DNA from 3 places in the Herbiconiux sp. J20-20 genome. Region 1 is predicted to be linked to each of the others. Evidence: predicted binding sites of a transcription regulator. Region 1 holds the regulator's gene; each other region holds the start of a gene.

The links. The regulator HrcA, encoded in region 1, represses chaperone genes, less so after heat shock. The targets are predictions, from matches to a motif close to TTNGCACTCGNNNNNNNCGAGTGCNAA.
Region 2: ACR3ZA_RS06240 (Hsp20/alpha crystallin family protein) is a predicted target of HrcA. The motif match lies at 1,264-1,290, and genes of this name have one in related genera.
Region 3: groL (chaperonin GroEL) is a predicted target of HrcA. The motif match lies at 1,116-1,142, and genes of this name have one in related genera.

What each region holds. Positions count from the first base shown of each region.
Region 1 covers NZ_CP195122.1:537,686-539,948, forward strand. Annotated here, with positions in the region: gene dnaJ (molecular chaperone DnaJ) at 1-822, opposite strand, end outside; gene hrcA (heat-inducible transcriptional repressor HrcA) at 851-1,873, opposite strand; gene ACR3ZA_RS02550 (magnetosome magnetite crystal formation protein family) at 2,101-2,263, shown strand, end outside.
Region 2 covers NZ_CP195122.1:1,299,318-1,301,580, forward strand. Annotated here, with positions in the region: gene ACR3ZA_RS06235 (heavy metal translocating P-type ATPase) at 1-1,160, opposite strand, end outside; gene ACR3ZA_RS06240 (Hsp20/alpha crystallin family protein) at 1,348-1,773, shown strand; gene ACR3ZA_RS06245 (NAD(P)H-binding protein) at 1,837-2,263, opposite strand, start outside.
Region 3 covers NZ_CP195122.1:2,032,376-2,034,638, forward strand. Annotated here, with positions in the region: gene ACR3ZA_RS09875 (DUF3048 domain-containing protein) at 23-1,075, shown strand; gene groL (chaperonin GroEL) at 1,224-2,263, shown strand, end outside.

The sequences.
Region 1 (2,263 bases):
CACGGTGGTGCCGAGCACCGCATCCGTCATCTGCACCTCGAGCGTGGCGAGCAGGTCGTCGCCGTTGCGGCTGAACGTGTCGTGGTGCTTGACCTTGACCTCGAGGTAGAGGTCACCGTTCGGGCCGCCCGCGGGGCCGGCTTCGCCCTCCCCCGCGAGGTGCAGACGCATGCCGGTGTCGACGCCGGCCGGCACATCGATCGTGACCGTGCGCTTGGCGCGCACGCGCCCCTGGCCGGCGCAGGTCGGGCACGGGTTCGGGATGATCGTGCCGTAACCGCGGCACGTCCCGCACGGGCTCGAGGTCATCACGTTGCCGAGCAGCGAGCGCATCGTCCGCTGGATCTGACCGGTGCCGCGGCAGATGTCGCAGGTGATCGGCGAGGTGCCCGGTGCGCAGCACGAGCCCTCGCAGGTGGCACACAGAATGGCGGTGTCGACGTCGAGCTCGCGGGCGGTGCCGAAGATCACCTCGTCGAGCGAGACGTCGATGCGCAGAAGCGCATCCTGGCCGCGCTCCCGGCGCGAGCGCGGGCCAGAGCGGGCCTGCGATGCGCCGAAGAACGAGTCGAAGATGTCGCCGAAGCCGAAGTTGCCCGCGCCGCCGCCGAACCCGGCCTGCGGGCCCAGGTCGTAGCGCTCGCGCTGGTCTGGATCGCTCAGCACGTCGTAGGCGTGCGTCACGAGCTTGAATCGCTCGGCCGCATCCTCGCTCGGGTTCACATCGGGGTGCAGCTCTCGAGCCAGCCGACGGTACGCCTTCTTGATCTCCTCGGGCGTCGCCGTGCGCTCGAGGCCCAAGACCTCATAGTGGTCAGTCAAACCAGGTAATCCTTAGGTTGTCGAATGATCAGTCGTCACCGAGCAGCCGCGTCAGGTAGCGGGCAACCGCCCGCACCGCCGCGATATTGCTCGAGTAGTCCATGCGGGTGGGGCCGAGAAGCCCCACGTGGGCGGTGCTGCCGCCCGTGGCCGTGTAGCCGGTGGCGAGCACGCTCGTCTCGCCGAGGCCGAAGGTGTCGTTCTCGCGCCCGATGCTGACACGGACGCCGTCGTGCTCCAGTTGCATCTCGCCGAAGAGCCGAAGCAGCGTCACCTGCTCCTCGATCGCGTCGAACACCGAGGAGATGCTGCCGGTGAAGTCCCGCTCGGTGCGGGCCAGGTTCGCCGCCCCGGCCATCACCAGGCGGTCCTGACGGTTCGCCGCCACCTGTTCGCCGAGGCTCTCGGCGAGCTTCTCGGCCAGCGCGCGATGCTCCGGCGCGACGCCCCCCGCGATGTCGGCGAGCCGGGTCGCCGCCTCCGCGAGCGCCAGCCCGCCGAGCTCGCCGTTGAAGCGCGCGCGCAGGTCGGCCACGGCGTCGTCGGTCAGCGTCGTGCCCGTCTCGACGAGCCGCTGGTCGACGCGCCCGGTGTCGGTGATCAGCACCGTCATCAGGCGCGACGGCGCCAGCACCACGAATTCGATGTGGCGCACCCGCGCCGTGCCGAAGCTCGGATACTGGGCCAGCGCCACCTGGTTGGTGAGCTGGGAGAGCATCCGCACGGTGCGCGCCAGCACGTCATCGAAATCGACCGCCTCGCCGAGGAAGGTCTCGATCGCGGTGCGCTGCGCCGCGCTCAACGGGCGCAGGTCGCTCAGCTGATCGACGAAGACGCGGTAGCCCTTGTCGGTCGGCACCCGACCGGAGGAGGTGTGAGGCGCCGTGATGAGCTCTTCCTCTTCCAGCAGCGCCATGTCGTTGCGGATCGTCGCGGCCGAGACCCCGAAGGAGTGCCGGTCGACGATCGACTTCGAGCCCACCGGTTCACGGGAGGCGACGTAGTCCTGCACGATGACCCGAAGCACCTCAAGACCGCGCTCGGAAACCATGACGACACCGCCTCTCGACCGCGGACCCGACCGCCCGCATTTAGCACTCCGGCAACTTGACTGCCAATTGTAGCGCGAGCGGGTGTGCCGAAACCGTTGCACGCGCCCGTGACGACCGATACCGTGGCCGTGTGCTCACGATGGCCGTTTGCCATGGTGAGTTGATGGATCCGTCGCCGCGAGGCTGCGGATCGAGACCAGACACCTTCGAAAGGTATGCAAAGACCATGACTGAATCCGCACCCGCAGCGGCCGCACCTCTCTCGGAGTCCGACGACAAGCTCTGGGCGTCGCTGGCGCACTTCGGCGGCGTTCTGGGCTTCCTCCCCGCCCTGCTCATCTGGCTGATCCTCAAGGACCGCGGAGCGAAGGTGAACGTCGAGGCCAAGG
Region 2 (2,263 bases), 760 kb from region 1:
CGGCCGTCGACGATCGCGCGAACCCCGGTCGTTGCGACCTCCTCCGCCTCGCCGACCGGCGGCTCGACGATGCCGCGCGCCGCGATCGCGGTGCGGAGCGCCTGCGCGAGCACGTGGCTGGAGGCGCGCTCGGCGGCGCCGACCAGTCCGAGGAGCTCGCGCTCGGAGAGATCGCCCGCGAGCTCGACGCGCACCAGCTCGGGCATCCCGCTCGTCAGCGTGCCGGTCTTGTCGAAGACGGCCGTGCGCACGCGGGCGAGGGTCTCCAGCGAGCTGGCGGACTTCATGACGATGCCCTCCTTGGCCGCCCGGCCCATGCCGCCCATGAACGCCACCGGGGCGGCGATCAGCAGCGGGCACGGGGTCGCGACGACGAGCACCTCGGCGAAGCGCACCGGGTCGCCCGAGATCGCCCAGCCGAGCGCGGCGAGCCCCAGGGAGACGATCGTGAACGGAACCGCGTAGCGGTCGGCGAGGCGCACCAGCGGCGCGGTGCTCGCGGTCGCCTCGCGCACCAGCGCGACGATCCGCTGGTACTGGCTGTCGGCGGCGAGCGACGTCGCCTCGATCTCGACGACGCCCGCGCCGTTGACGGCGCCGCTGGAGACCGCCTCGCCGCGCTGCCGATCGACCGGGAGGCTCTCCCCGGTGATCGACGACTCGTCGAAGGTCCCCGCGGCGCTGATCAGCACGCCGTCGACCGGGATCACCTCGGAGGGGCGCACCAGGATGCGATCCCCCACCCGCACGTCGTCGGCCGCGACGTCGACGAGAGAGTCGCCGTCGATCCGGTGAGCGATCTGCGGGCTGCGGTCGAGCAGCGCCTTGAGCTCCCGGTTCGCGCGTCCCGCGGCGAAGTCCTCGAGCGCCTCGCCCCCGGTGAGCATCAGCACCACGATCAGCGCGGCCCAGTACTCGCCCACGGCGATCGTGCTGACGATCGCGATGAGCGCGAGCAGGTCGAGTCCGAACTCGCGCCGCAGCAGGCTGCGCACCATGCTGATGCCTTCGCGCAGCGCCACCAGCCCCGCGAATCCGCCGACGAGCCACGGCACCGCCGCGCTCAGCGGTGTCGCCAGCAGGATCAGTCCGACCACGCCGACGCCGAGCGTGACGCCCACCAGCGGGTACCGGACGAAGAAGCCCACGACACGTCTCATGTGCCTTGCTTACGCCTGTTGTGGCCGGATTTCCAGTAAGCGGAGCCTGGCCTGACCAGCGGTTTCGCCCGGAGCGAGCACTCCGAGAGTTCGCCGAGAGTCGTTGGCACTCTCGGGGGGAGAGTGCTAAATTCTTCACAGTTGAGTCAGAGCGACTCAACTATTGAACTACCCCTAGGAGGACCGGATGACACTTCTCTTCGACCCTTTCCGTGAGCTGGACCGTGCGACCGAGCGGCTGCTCGACAGCCGTCAAGGGCCCCGGCTCATGCCCATGGACCTCTACCGCGACGGCGACCACTACGTGCTCACCGCCGACCTCCCGGGCGTCGACCCGGGCAGCGTCGACATGGACGTCGATGGCCAGCTGCTCACCATCCGCGCCGAGCGCACCCCGCGCTCGCAGGAGGGCGTCAAGTGGCTGACGCGCGAGCGTCCCGCCGGCAGCTTCCTGCGCCAGCTCAACCTCGGGCAGGGCATCGACACCGCCAAGATCTCGGCGAGCTACGAGAACGGCGTGCTGAGCGTGCTGATCCCGGTGGCCGAAGAGGCCAAGCCGCGCAAGATCGAGATCCAGGCGAAGCACTCGGGCAAGGCCGAGGTCAAGGCCTAAGGCGCCCACGTTCGCGGACCCGGATGCTCCCCCCGCATCCGGGTCCGTTCTCGTGCGAGCGGATCAGCCAGCCAGCGCCTCGACGATCGGGGTGCGCCCCGTGTTGAAGCGGATCGTGCGGTGGATCGTGCGCGGTTCGACCAGCGTCTGAGCGATCACCGCCGCGACATCGCCGCGGCTCACCGAACCCGCGCTCGGCGCCTCGGCGTCGATCTCGCCGGTCGGCTCATCGAGGGTCAGACCGCTCGGCGCGAGGATCGTCCACTCCAGCGCGCTCGCGCGCAGGAACTGGTCGGCGGTGGACTTGGCCTCGGCATAGGCGAAGAACGGGTTGTCGTCGGGAACGCCGTGATCGGGCCCGGCGCCGAAGTAGGAGACCATCACGAACCGGGCCACGCCCGCGGCGAGCGCCGCGTCCATCATCCGGATCGCCGCATCTCGGTCAACGGCGTAGGTGCGGTCCGGGTTGCCGCCGCCCGCCCCGGCCGAC
Region 3 (2,263 bases), 1.1 Mb from region 1:
GCGTGCGCCGTACGATGAGCGCATGCCGCGTGCGGGAGCGATTCGTCGAGGGGGAGCCATCGCGGCGCTCGGCGCGCTCGCGAGCGTGCTCGCTGCGTGTGCCACCGCCGAGACGGCAGCGCCGGCGCCCACCCCGACGCCGAGCTACAGCTCGAGCTACCTCACCCCCGCGCCGTATGACCTCGCCCCGCTGACCGGGGAGGTCGTCGAGGCGGGATCGCTGGCGCATCCGTCGCTCGCGGCGAAGATCGACAACCATGAGCTCGCCCGTCCGCAGGTCGGGCTCGAACGCACCGACATCGTCTTCGAGGAGCTCGTCGAGGGCGGGCTGACGCGCTACGTCGCCGTCTGGCACTCCGACGTTCCCGATGAGATCGGGCCGGTCCGGTCGATTCGGCCGATGGATCCGGACATCGTCTCGCCGTTCGGCGGCATCATCGCCTACTCGGGCGGTCAGTACCGGTTCGTCGTGCTCATGCAGCAGACGAACGTCTACAACGCCATCCACGGCGCGGCCGACACCGCCGACCTGATGTACCGCACGACGACCAAGATCTCGCCGCACAATGTGCTCGTCGCGGCCGAGACCCTCGTGGATCGCCACCTCGACATCGCCGCTCCCGCGCAGCAGTTCGCCTTCGCACCGGATGTCGCCTCCTCCAGCGCCGTCGTCGAGGGCGCACCGGCGACCGGCCTCACCGCCCGCTTCAGCGACGCGTCGTCGCCGTCGTGGGTGTACGACGGGAAGTCGGAGACCTGGAAGCGCTCGCAGCTGAGCGGGGTCGATCGCGACTCGAACGGCGACCAGCTGAGCGCCACCAACGTGCTGGTGATGTCGGTGCCGATTTCCTACGGCCTCGGGGTGCCGAAGACGGAGATGATCGGCGGTGGCGACGCCTGGGTGTTCGCCGGGGGCCAGTCTCTGGCGGTGCGGTGGTCGAAGGCGTCGCAGACCGCGCCGATCGTTCTGACCGACCTGAATGGGGTCGTGGTGCGCCTCGCGCCGGGCAACACCTGGATCGAGTTGATGCCGAACAGCGGCAAGCTGACGATCGACGCGCCGTCCGGCTCGTGACGCGGCTTGCACTCCCCTAGGGCGAGTGCCAGAATGGCCTCTGGCACTCGCGCATTGTGAGTGCTAAAGGACGCCCGAAACGGGCGCTCGCTGACTCAGTGCAGATCCACGTGAAGTGGACAACGTCCGGGAGGGACGACACCAACCCATGGCAAAGATCATTGCTTTCGACGAAGAGGCCCGCCGCGGCCTCGAGCGCGGCCTGAACATTCTCGCCGACGCCGTCAAGGTCACGCTCGGCCCGCGCGGTCGCAACGTCGTGCTGGAGAAGAAGTGGGGCGCCCCCACGATCACCAACGATGGCGTTTCGATCGCCAAGGAGATCGAACTCGACGACCCGTACGAGAAGATCGGCGCGGAGCTCGTCAAGGAGGTCGCCAAGAAGACCGACGACGTCGCCGGCGACGGCACGACCACCTCGGTCGTTCTCGCGCAGGCGCTCGTTCGTGAAGGCCTGCGCAACGTCGCGGCCGGCGCCGACCCCATCAGCCTGAAGCGCGGCATCGAGAAGGCCGTCAAGGCTGTCGAGGCCGAGCTCGTCACCAACGCCAAGGAGGTCGAGACCAAGGAAGAGATCGCGGCCACCGCGAGCATCTCCGCAGCCGACACCGAGATCGGCGACCTGATCGCCGAGGCGATCGACAAGGTCGGCAAGGAGGGCGTCGTCACCGTCGAGGAGTCGAACACCTTCGGCACGACGCTCGAGCTGACCGAGGGCATGCGCTTCGACAAGGGCTACCTGTCGCAGTACTTCGTCACCGACCCGGAGCGCCAGGAGGCCGTCTTCGAGGACGCCTACATCCTGATCGTCAACGGCAAGGTCTCGAACATCAAGGACCTGCTCCCCGTCGTCGACAAGGTGATCCAGGCTGGCAAGCAGCTCCTGATCATCGCCGAGGACGTGGACGGCGAGGCTCTCGCGACCCTCATCGTCAACAAGATCCGCGGCATCTTCAAGTCGGTCGCCGTCAAGGCCCCCGGCTTCGGTGACCGCCGCAAGGCCATGCTGCAGGACATCGCCATCCTCACCGGTGGCCAGGTCATCAGCGAGGAGGTCGGACTCAAGCTCGAGAACACCGACCTCTCGATGCTCGGCCAGGCGCGCAAGGTCATCGTCACCAAGGACGAGACCACGATCGTCGAGGGCTCCGGCGACGCCGACCTCATCGCCGGTCGCGTGAAGCAGAT